3 regions of the Nesterenkonia halobia genome follow, and region 3 is predicted to be linked to each of the others. Evidence: riboswitches for the same ligand, from Rfam matches in the RefSeq annotation. Region 3 holds a riboswitch; each other region holds the start of a gene.
The links. Region 3 has a riboswitch for S-adenosylmethionine ahead of ABD652_RS00885 (O-acetylhomoserine aminocarboxypropyltransferase/cysteine synthase family protein). Riboswitches for the same ligand answer to the same signal wherever they lie in the genome.
Positions count from the first base shown of each region.

Region 1 (3,803 bases), on a different contig from region 3:
CCGAGTAGGAGATGAAGCTGACCGTGGTGATGGTGATCGAGCCGATGAGGCCGGGCCGGGCGTCGACCAGCAGCACGTTGCGGATGATCTGCCGGCGCGTCGCCCCCATCGCCCGGGAGGCCTCCACGGCGCCGGTGCCGAGCTGACTGATGTTCTGCTCGACCAGCCGGGCGAAGTACGGGATCGCGTTGACCGTCAGCGGCACGATGGCCGCGGCGGTGCCGACCGTGGTGCCGACGATCAGCCGGGTGAACGGGATGATCGCGATGAGCAGGATCAGGAACGGGAAGGAGCGCACGGCGTTGACCAGCCCGCTGACCACGGCATGGCTGCGCGGCGACGGCGCGATCCCGCCCGGGGCGTGGACGAATAGCCACACGCCCAGCGGCGTGCCGAGCAGCACCGCCAGCGGGATGGCGACCCCGATCATCACGAAGGTCTCCAGCAGGGCCTGGACCAGCTCGGGCTGCAGTTCGAGGATGCGCTGCATCAGCCGACCACCTCCGACAGCTGGTGCGAGTCGTGCGCGGCGGCCTGTTCCGTCTGCTCCGCGCGATCCGTCTGCTCCGGCGCGGCGACGTCGGCCGCCGCGCGCCCGCCGCGGTCGACGCGGATGCCGCCGCCGGCGAGATACTCGCCGATGGCGGTGCGCGGGGCGAAGTCCTCACGGTCCAGCTCGGCGGCCGGGAACCGCTCGACGACGCGGCCGTCCTCCATGACGGCCACATGATCGGCCAGGGCCTTGATGACCTCCATCTCGTGGGTCACGATGACCACGGTGATCCCCAGGTCCCGGTTCACGTCGGCGAGGTACTGCAGCACCGTCGCCGTCGTCGCCGGGTCCAGGGCCGAGGTCGGCTCGTCGCAGAGCAGCACCTGCGGCCGCGTGGCCAGCGCCCGGGCGATCGCCACGCGCTGCTTCTGTCCGCCGGAGAGCTGGGCCGGGTAGGTCTCAGCACGGTCGGCGAGGTCGACGATGGCCAGCGCCTCGGCCACGCGCCGGCGGCGCTCGGCCTTCTCGGAGACTTCGGCGAACTTCAGCGACAGCTCCACGTTCTGCGCGACAGTCAGATTGTTCACCAGGTTGAAGCCCTGGAAGATCATCCCGATGTGGTGGCGCGCACGGCGCAGCGCTTCGCCGTCGAGGGCGGTGAGCTCCGTGCCGGCGACGTGCACCGCGCCGGCGGTGGGGCGCTCGAGCAGGTTGATGTTCCGCAGCAGCGTCGACTTCCCCGCGCCGGAGAAGCCGATGATGCCTTGGATGCTCCCCTGCGGGATCTCCAGGCTGACGGCGTCGACGGCGCGGATCGGATCCTCACCCCGTGCGGCGGGGAAGGTCGTGGACACATGGCGCAGTGAAATCATGGGCATTCTCCATCGGTCCTGGCGGTAGCACCCGGCGCGGCGTGGCCTTCCCGGGTTGCTGCGACGTCGTCGAGCCAGATCTCTCAGTCGCTCTGGATGGTGGCTGGGCTCAACTGTACGGGCCGGTGATGAACACTCGTCAAATCTGTGCAGAGTGTTCATGTCACAGTTCGTCAGATGAGCCTCCCCCGGCGGGGGCGACCGGGAGCGTCTGCGGCGGCAGAAGATGTCGCCGGATGTCTCACATCGTGGGCGCGCTTTGGTCCCGGCGCGTCGGGCCTCGTACGGTGAATCGCGTATCCATCCCGAGCGGCCGAGAGATCTGGCTCGACGACGCCGCAGCAACCCGGGTGCTTCTGTCACGCCGGGTGCTACCGCCAGGACCGATGGGAGCGTGAATCCTCCATGACGACGTCCGCACCTGCCCTCGCGACGCCCCGCGCCGAGCGTCCCGCCGAGGCCGAGTCGCCCGCCGCCCGTCCGGGCACGACGGCCGAGTCCGCCCGCCGCTCGCTGCCGGTGGATCTGCAGGCCGTCGGCCGGCGCTTCGGCGAGCGCACTGTGCTGCGCGACGTGGACGTCGCCCTGCGTCCCGGCGAGGTCGTCGCGGTCCTCGGCGCCTCCGGCTGCGGCAAGTCCACGCTGCTGCGCGCCGTCGGCGGTCTCGACGCCGGCCACGACGGCCAGGTGCTGATCGACGGCGACCCGGTGAAGCCCTTCGACGAGCGCACCGCCGTCGGGTTCCAGGAGCCGCGGCTGCTGCCCTGGCGCTCGATCCGCCGCAACGTCGCCCTGGGACTGCCGCGCGGCGTGTCCCGGGCCGAGGGCCGCGAGCGCGTCGACGAGCTGCTGCGGCTGGTCGGGCTGGCCGAGCGGGCGGAGCTGCGTCCGCGCGAGATCTCCGGCGGCATGGCCCAGCGCGCCTCGCTGGCCCGGGCGCTGGCGCGTCGGCCCGGGGTGCTGCTGCTCGACGAGCCCTTCGGCGCGCTCGACGCGCTGACCCGGCTGAAGATGCAGGACCTGCTGCTCGACGTCCACGCGCAGACCGGCACCACCGTGCTGCTGGTGACCCACGACGTCGACGAGGCCCTGCAGCTGGCCGACCGGATCCTGCTGCTCGGCGCCGACCCGGCCGAGGACTCCGACGGCGCCCCCGAGGGCGCGACAGTCTCCCGGCTGCTCGAGGTCCCGGGCGAGCGCCCGCGCGACCGCGCCTCGGCCGAGCTGGCCACGCTGCGCGGCGAGCTGCTCGCCGGCCTCGGCGTCTGGACCCACGACGTCAGGGACCCGTGACGAGCGAAGCTCGTCGCGGGCCACGTCGTGGACAGCCACGAGCACTGACGCTCCCCCTCCCCCGCGCGGCACCGCCTGCCCCTTGATGACACGACTGCACGAAAGGCCGTTCCCCACGATGAATCGTTCGCACCACGCCGCCCTCCGCACCACCCGGCTCGCCCGTGTCGTCGCCGCCGGCGCGGCGGTGACCGTCCTGGCCGCCGGCTGCGTGCAGGGCGAGGGGCCGTCCGACTCCGAGGACGGCGAGCTGGGCACGCTCACCCTCGACTTCGCGACCTACAACCCGCTGAGTCTGGTCATCAAGGAGCACGGCTGGCTGGAGGAGGAGCTCTCCGACGCCGGCACCGAGGTCGAGTGGGTCCAGTCCCACGGCTCCAACGACGCCAACGAGAAGCTGCGCGCCGAGGCGATCCAGGTCGGCTCCACCGCCGGTTCGGCGGCGCTGCTCGCCCGCGCCAACGGCGCCGCGCAGAAGACGATCCTCATCGAGAACCAGCCTGAGTGGTCGGCGCTGGTCGCCGGTCCGGACTCGGACATCGAGTCGATGGAGGACCTCGAGGGCGCCAGCGTGGCCGCCACGCTGGGCACCGACCCGTACTTCTTCCTGGTCCAGGCGCTGCAGCAGGCCGGGATGAGCGTCGACGACGTCGAGGTCCAGAACCTCCAGCACGCCGACGGCGCCACCGCGCTGTCCAACGGCGACGTCGACGCCTGGGCGGGTCTGGATCCGATCATGGCCGGTCAGGAGCAGGAGGGCGCCGAGCTCTTCTACCGGAACGTGGACTTCAACACCTACAGCGTCATCAACGCCACCGAGCCCTTCATCGAGGACCATCCGGACACCGCGCAGACAGTGGTCGACGTCTACGAGCAGGCGCGGCAGTGGGCGCAGGAGAACCCGGATCAGACCGCTGAGATCCTGGCCGAGTACGGCAACATCGAGACCTCGGTGGCCGAGCAGGTCATCACCGAGCGCACCACCTTCGACATCGACCCGGTGCCGGGCGAGGACCAGCGCGAGGTGCTCGAGGAGGTCGGCCCGATCTTCCTGGACACCGGCGACGTCTCCAGCCAGGAGGACATCGACCAGGCGCTGGAGACACTGTTCCACCCGGACTTCGCCGAGGACCGCGAAGCGACCG
Region 1 is NZ_BAAAYG010000012.1:23,584-27,386, forward strand. Features, by position in the region: gene ABD652_RS12320 (methionine ABC transporter permease) at 1-490, opposite strand, end outside; gene ABD652_RS12325 (methionine ABC transporter ATP-binding protein) at 490-1,365, opposite strand; SAM riboswitch class I at 1,372-1,468, opposite strand; SAM riboswitch class I at 1,663-1,758, shown strand; gene ABD652_RS12330 (ABC transporter ATP-binding protein) at 1,771-2,658, shown strand; gene ABD652_RS12335 (aliphatic sulfonate ABC transporter substrate-binding protein) at 2,777-3,803, shown strand, end outside.
Region 1: linked by a shared signal. The riboswitch ahead of ABD652_RS12325 (methionine ABC transporter ATP-binding protein) and the one ahead of ABD652_RS00885 (O-acetylhomoserine aminocarboxypropyltransferase/cysteine synthase family protein) in region 3 are both predicted to bind S-adenosylmethionine.

Region 2 (3,803 bases), on a different contig from region 3:
CGATGACCCGCATCTTCTCGCGGTGCCCGTTGTAGGTGAAGGCCTCGACGATGTCCGATCCGGCGCGCTGGAAGTCGACGTGCAGCCCGCGCAGCGCCTCCGGGTGCTCGAGGGCGACCTCGGGGACGAACTCGCCGGCGGAGAGGTACCCGCGGCGCTCGAGCTCGAAGAGGAAGCCTTCGGCGCAGATCACCGGCCCGGCGTCGAGGCGCCGGGTGAACTCCTGGGATGTGGTCATGTCCGGCCCTCTCAGCTGGTCTGCGTCTGCCGGCGCAGCTGGAACTGGGCGCCGTGGTGGTCGTCGGGCAGGTGGTCGCCGTCGCCGAAGAGCTTATGGCGCATGGTGCCGGAGGTGTACTCGGTCTTGTAGCGGCCGAGCTTCTGCAGCTCGGGGACCACGTGCTCGACGATGTCCTCGAAGGTCCCCGGCGTGATGTGGTACGCCAGGTTGAACCCGTCGACGTCGGTCTCCTCCTGCCACTCGACGAGCTGCCGGGCCGCGGACTCGCCGCCGCCGACGATCACCGGGCCGAAGCCGCCGACGCCGACCCATTCGGCCAGCTGCCGCACAGTCCACGGCTCGCCCTCGCGGCCGGAGGCCTTCTGGAAGGTCTCGACGGTGGACTGGATGGCGTTGGACTCGACGTCGCCGATCGGCTGGTCGAGGTCGAACTGGCTGAGGTCCAGCCCCATCCAGCCCGACATCAGCACCAGCCCGCCGATCGGGTCGATGTACTGGACCAGGTCGTCGTACTTCGCCTGTGCGGCGGCGTCGTCGGCGCCGGTGACCACCGTCTGCATGGCGAAGATGCGCACCGAGTAGGGGTCGCGGCCGGCGTCGACGGCGGCCTGGCGGATCCGCTGCACCGACTGCTTGGCCAGCTCCTTCGTCGGCGGATTGATGAACACCGCCTCGGCGTGCTTGCCGGCGAAGGCCCGCCCGCGGGTGGAGGCGCCGGCCTGGTAGATCACCGGCGTGCGCTGCGGCGACGGCTCGACCACCGAGATGCCCGGGGTCTTGAAGTGCTCGCCCTGGTGCTCGATGCGGTGGACCTTGGAGGTGTCGGTGAAGACGCCGGAGGCCTTGTCGGCGACGACGGCGTCGTCCTCCCAGGAGCCTTCGAGCAGCTTGTAGACCACGTCCATGTACTCGTCGGCGTGGTCGTAGCGGGCGTCGTGCTCCAGCTGGTCCTCCTGGCCCATGTTCTGCGCGGCCGAGGGAAGGTAGCCGGTGACGACGTTCCAGCCCACGCGGCCGCCGGTGAGGTGGTCCAGGCTGCCCAGACGGCGGGCGAAGGGGTACGGGTGCTCGTAGGCGGTGCCGGCGGTCAGCCCGAAGCCGAGGTGCTCGGTCACCGCGGCCATCGCCGAGACCAGCAGGAACGGGTCGTTGACCGGCACCTGCGCGCCGGAGGACAGCGCGGCGTCGGGGTTCGAGGCGTAGACGTCGTAGGGGCCGAGGACGTCGGCGATGAACAGGCCGTCGAACAGCCCCTTCTCCAGGGTCTTCGCAACGTCGGTCCAGTACTTCAGCGTATTGTACTCCCGGGCCCGGTCCTCCGGGTGGCGCCACAGTCCCGGGGACTGGTGGACCACGCAGTTCATGTCGAAGGCGTTGAACAGGATCTCGCGCTGTCCGGCGGGGGTGGTCGGCGGCTGGGACGGGGTATGCGTCATGCGGTGCTCCTCGTGTGGCTCGCCGATGCAGGCGCCCCTCGCGCGGCGAACCGGCGGAGCGAGCCGCCGATCGGGGGTGCGCGAGGGAGGAGACCTCCATCGGTCCTGGCTTTAGCACCCGGCGGATCCGGGTTGCTGCGGCGTCGACGAGCCAGGTCTCTCGGCCGCTCTGGATGGTACGGACCGCACTGTACACGTCCTTCCGACGTTCCTCGGAGTCGCGGTCCACATTCCGGACACCTTCGGCGACGCCCGCCGGGGCGCATGACGCCGGATGACATCACGTCTCACATGATGAGCCCCACGTTGGACCCGGGCATCGGCACCCCGTACCGTGAACCGTGTATCCATCCCGAGCGGCTGAGAGATCTGGCTCGTCGACGCCGCAGCAACCCGTTTGAGTCGGGTGCTACCGCCAGGACCGATGGGAGTGAATCGCCGATGCCAGCATCCGCACCCGCCCTCGCCGCCGAGGCCCCCGCCACGTCCGTCGACGTCGGGACGCCGACGCCTCTGGATCCGCTGCGGCTGCGCCGCGCCTTCGCCGAGTTCCCGCAGGGCGTGGTCACCGTCGCCGCCGAGGTCGACGGGACCCCGGAGGCGCTGATCGCCTCCACCTTCACCGTCGGAGTCTCGCTGGATCCGCCGCTGGTCACCTTCGCCGTGCAGCACACCTCCTCGACGTGGCCGCGGCTGCGCGACGGCGCCGGCCGGCTGGGCATCTCGGTGCTCGGCCGCGGCCAGCACGGGCTGTGCCGGCAGATCGCCTCGAAGGACCGCGCCTCCCGCTTCGACGGCGTCGCCCGAAGCACCGGCGACGACGGCGCGATCACCCTGGACGGCTCGCCGCTGACGCTGACCACCCGCATCCACGACCAGGTCACCGCCGGCGACCACGACATCGTCGTCCTGGAGGTCCTCGACGTCTCGGTGGACGAGCAGGAGGCGGTCCGGCCGCTGGTCTTCCACCGCAGCGAGTTCGCCCAGGTGCACGCCCCGGAGCCGGTGCCGGACGGTGACCGGTGACCCGGGCCGCCGAGACGTTCGCCGAGACGTTCGCCGAGACCGCCGTCGCGCCCGCCGAGCCGCTGGCCGCCGACGTCCACGCCTGGGCCGACCCGCAGACCGAGGACGAGCGCCTGGAGTTCTGGGCGACGGCGGCCGCCCTGCTGGACTGGCAGACGCCCTGGGAGACCACCCACTCGTGGACCCCGCCGGACCCGCAGGCGCAGCGCGGCCCGGACATCCGCTGGTACTCCGGCGGCACGCTCAACGCCGCGGTGAACTGCGTCGACCGCCATGTGGCCGCCGGCCGCGGCGACGTCGTCGCCCTGCACTTCGAGGGCGAGCCCGGCGACCGGCGCGACGTCACCTACGCGGAGCTGCAGGACCAGGTGAACCGCGCGGCGAACGCGCTGACCGCCCTGGGCGTCGGCGCCGGCGACCGGGTGGTGATCTACCTGCCGGTGCTGGTCGAGACCGTGGTCATCACCCTGGCCTGCGCGCGGATCGGGGCGGTGCACTCGCTGGTCTTCGGCGGCTTCTCCGCCGAGGCGCTGCGCTTCCGCGTCGAGGACACCGCCGCGAAGCTGCTGGTCACCACCGACGGGCAGTTCCGCCGCGGACAGGCGGTGCCGGTGAAGGAGAACGCCGACGCCGCCGTCGCCGGGGAGAACGCGATCGAGCACGTGCTGGTCGTCGAGCGCACCGGCTCGGAGGTGGCCTGGACCGCCGGCCGCGACGTGGCCTGGGGCGACGTTGTCGACGCCGCCTCGCCGGTGCACGAGCCGGAGTTCTTCGACGCCGAGCACGAGCTGTTCATCATGTACACCTCCGGCACCACCGGGAAGCCCAAGGGCCTGGTGCACACCACCGGCGGCTATCTGACCGGGGCGCTGTTCACCCATCTGCGGCTCTTCGCCCACCCGGATCCCGCGCGGCGGGGCGAGGACGTCCACTGGTGCACGGCGGATCTGGCCTGGGTCACCGCCCACACCTATGAGATCTACGGGCCGCTGGCCGCCGGGGCGACCCAGGTGATCTACGAGGGCACGCCGACCACCCCGCATCCGGGCCGGCACTTCGAGATCATCCAGCGCCTCGGAGTGACCAGCTACTACACCGCC
Region 2 is NZ_BAAAYG010000012.1:35,322-39,124, forward strand. Features, by position in the region: gene ABD652_RS12370 (homocysteine S-methyltransferase family protein) at 1-238, opposite strand, end outside; gene ABD652_RS12375 (LLM class flavin-dependent oxidoreductase) at 250-1,677, opposite strand; SAM riboswitch class I at 1,771-1,857, opposite strand; SAM riboswitch class I at 2,022-2,108, shown strand; gene ABD652_RS12380 (flavin reductase family protein) at 2,119-2,703, shown strand; gene acs (acetate--CoA ligase) at 2,700-3,803, shown strand, end outside.
Region 2: linked by a shared signal. The riboswitch ahead of ABD652_RS12380 (flavin reductase family protein) and the one ahead of ABD652_RS00885 (O-acetylhomoserine aminocarboxypropyltransferase/cysteine synthase family protein) in region 3 are both predicted to bind S-adenosylmethionine.

Region 3 (3,803 bases):
TGTCGACGGCGCGGCCGGGGCCGACCAGCCCCTCCCACCAGCCGGCCTCCGGGTCGGCCTCGTTGGCGGCGACGTGGGTGTCGCCGGTGAGCGCGTGCAGCACCAGCACCGCATTGGAGCCGTCGGGCGCGAGCTCTCCCCAGGTCTCGTAGGCGATCGAGACCTGCGGCAGCCGCCCGCCGGTCTCGAAGGTGTGGGCGCCGACGTCGACGACGGCGAGCGCGCCGTCGGGTCGAACGGTCGTGGTCGGCACCTGGGCGGTCATCGGCTCGGGGGCTCCTGAAGGTCGGGGATCCCGCGGATCCGTGCAGTCGTCGCTGCCGCGGCGGTCGCGGTCGTCGCAGTCGGACATGGTGTGCTCGTCGGCCCGGCCTCGACGCCGAGGGCCCGGCCCGCGGCACCGTGAGGGTGCCGGCGGACCGGGCCGTCGTCGTCGACGCGCCGCGCCGGGGTCAGCCGACCGGGGTCGGCTCCGTCGACTCGGCCGGGGCCTCGGCGCCGCCGGAGGCGGCCGCGGCGAGGGCCTGGTCGAGGTCGGCGAGGATGTCGTCGATGTGCTCGAGGCCCACCGAGAGGCGCACCAGGCCGGGGACGACTCCGGCGGCGGCCTGCTCCTCCTCGGTCAGCTGACGGTGCGTGGTCGAGCCCGGGTGGATCGCCAGCGAACGGACGTCGCCGACGTTGGCGACCAGCGAGTGCAGCTGCAGTCCGTCGACGACCGCCTGACCGACCTCCGCGCCGCCCTCGACCTCGAAGGCCAGCACCGAGCCGACGCCCTTGGGCAGGTACTTCCGCGCCCGCTCGTGCCAGGGGCTGGACTCCAGGCCCGGGTAGCTCACGCGCGTCACCGCCGGATGGTTCTCCAGGTACTCCGCCACCGCCTCGGCGTTGGAGACGTGGCGCTCGATGCGCAGGCTCAGCGTCTCCAGACCGAGGTTGATCTCGAAGGCGTTGTGCGGCGAGAGCGACGGGCCCAGGTCGCGCAGCAGCTGCACGCGCGCCTTGAGGATGTAGGACAGGTTGACCCCGAAGATCCCGTCGACGCCCAGGTCCCGGCCGAAGACGATGCCGTGGTAGCTCTCGTCCGGCTCGTTGAAGCCCGGGAAGCGCTGCGGGTTCTTCGTGTAGTCGAAGTTCCCGGAGTCGATGATCACGCCGGCGATCGCCGTGCCGTGGCCGCCCAGGAACTTGGTCGCCGAGTGGACGACGACGTCGGCGCCGTGCTCGATCGGCCGGATCAGGTACGGGCTGGTCAGCGTGTTGTCCACGATCAGCGGGGCCCCGTGCTCGTGGGCGATCGCCGCGACGGCCTCCAGGTCGAGCACGTCGCCGCGCGGGTTCGCGACGACCTCGCCGAAGAAGGCGCCGGTGTTCTCCCGCGTGGCCGCCCGCCAGGACTCGACGTCGTCGGGGTCCTCGACGAAGGTGACCTCGATGCCGAACTTGGGCAGGGTGTGCTTGAAGAGGTTCTGCGTCCCGCCGTACAGCGACGGCGAGGCGACGACGTGGCCGCCGGTCTCGACGACGTTCAGCAGCGCGATCGACGCCGCGGCCTGGCCGGAGCCGACCGCGAGCGCGCCGACGCCGCCCTCGAGCGCGGCGATCTTGTTCTCCACCGCCTCGACGGTGGGGTTGGTCAGCCGGGAGTAGATCGGGCCGAGCTCCTCCAGGCCGAAGCGCTTCCCGGCGGTCTCGGCGCTCGGGAAGACGAAGGAGGTGGTCTGCTGGATCGGCAGCGCCCGCGCGCCGGTGACGGGGTCCGGCTCGACGCCGGAGTGGATCTGCTGGGTCTCGAAGCTCCAGGTGGGAGCGGTGTTCTCAGTGCTGCTCATCGAGCTCTCCGTTCAATGCGGTCGTGGCGACAGGGACCGGAACGGAGGCGCCGCCCGCGCTGCGGGCGAGAGAACCTGCCATGCGGCCCTGTCGAAGGACATGAGGTGGGCCGCACTGTGTCGTGTGATGGCCCGCGCTTGCCCCGCCGGAATCCCGACGAAGCCTGGTCGTCACCCGGGGCACCCCACCGCGAACTGGAGGGTTGCCGGCCAGCAAACCGGGGTTTCACGCTGGCACTCTTGACCTGGTCATCAGTCTGCCCGCGCGAGGCCGAAAGGGCAAGTCCCCGCCGGGAGACCGGCGCAGAATCTCAGGATGTGGACCCTCCCGCCGGCGGGCCGTGCACTCGACGCCGGTGATCTCCGCCCCCGGCGCCCGACGACCCGCCCCGCCCGCCTCCACGGATGTGCTTGACATCACACACCCTCCAGTGCTTGAGTTTATTTACCGACCAATCGGTCTATAAATCGTGAGGAGCCTGTGATGCCCGAGCCCGCCCACCCCGAGCGGCCGTCGCCGACGGCCACGGTCGAGCCGCCGGACGCCGCAGGACCCTCCGCGCCGAGCGCCTCCCCGCGAGGCGTGCCGATGCCCGACGACGGGCCGCGCCACCGCATGCTGGAGACGGATCGATGCGCGGGATGGCTGGGCGCCGAGGTGCTCCTCGCCGAGCCCGGCCGCGCCCGCCTGGCCATGACGCTGCGGCCGGAGATGACCAACGGCTTCGCGATCGCCCACGGCGGGATGATCTTCGCCCTGGCCGACACATGCTTCGCGATGGCATGCAACCACCCGGATCAGGACGACGGCACCGTCACCGTCGCCTCCGGCGCCGACATCACCTTCCTGCGTGCGACGCGCCCCGGCGACGAGCTGGTCGCCGAGGCCGTGGAGGTCGCACGCACCGGACGCAGCGGCGTCTTCGACGTGACGGTCACCTGCGACGACGAGCCCGTCGCCGTCTTCCGCGGCCGCTCGCGCACTGTGCCGGCGCCCTCCGCCGCACCCGCCGACCCTGCCGACCCTGCCGGCCCTGCCGGCCCTGCCGGCGCCGACCGCACCGCCCAGACCCCCGGAGAGAAGTGATCCCCATGGCCTCCCCCTCCCGTGCCGCCGACTCCTCCCCCGCGACCGCCCCCGAGACCCCCTCCCGCCCGGCGGAGGTCGACCCCGAGTCGACGCGCCGCGACCCGGCCTCCCCCGACCCGGAGGAGCTGTACAGCCGCGCCGAGATCGAGGAGCTGCAGCTGACCCGGCTGCAGCAGACCGTCCGGCACGCCTACGAGAACGTCCCCGCCTACCGCGCGCTCTACGACGCCCACGGCGTCGGCCCGGACGACCTGCAGTCGCTGGAGGATCTGGCGAAGTTCCCCTTCACCGACAAGGAGTTCCTGCGCGCGGCCTACCCGTTCGAGGCCTTCGCCGTCCCGCGGGAGCAGATCCGCCGCCTCCACGCCTCCTCCGGCACCACCGGCCTGCCGACCGTCGTCGGCTATACCGACGAGGACCTCGACACCTGGGCCACGCTGCTCGCCCGCTGCCTGCGGCACTCCGGCGTCCGCCCCGGCGACCTGGTGCACAACGCCTACGGCTACGGGCTGTTCACCGGCGGCCTCGGCGCCCACTACGGCGCCGAGAAGCTGCAGACCACCGTGGTGCCGATGTCCGGCGGCCAGTCCGAGAAGCAGGTCCAGCTCATCCGCGACTTCCGCCCGCGGGTCATCCTCTGCACGCCGACCTACCTGCTCACCCTGGCCGACGCCTTCCGCGACGCCGGCATCGATCCGGCCGAGACCTCCTTGGAGGTCGCCGTGCTCGGCGCCGAGCCGTGGACAGAGCAGATGCGAGAGGAGATCGAGCGGACCTTCGCGCTGCGCGCCTGCGACATCTACGGACTCTCCGAAGTGATGGGGCCCGGCGTCGCCGGCGAGTCGGCCGCCCGGCAGGACGGCTCGACGATCTGGGAGGAC
Region 3 is NZ_BAAAYG010000002.1:16,986-20,788, reverse strand. Features, by position in the region: gene metX (homoserine O-acetyltransferase MetX) at 1-265, opposite strand, end outside; gene ABD652_RS00885 (O-acetylhomoserine aminocarboxypropyltransferase/cysteine synthase family protein) at 453-1,832, opposite strand; SAM riboswitch class IV at 1,962-2,078, opposite strand; gene ABD652_RS00880 (hotdog fold thioesterase) at 2,317-2,919, shown strand; gene ABD652_RS00875 (phenylacetate--CoA ligase family protein) at 2,925-3,803, shown strand, end outside.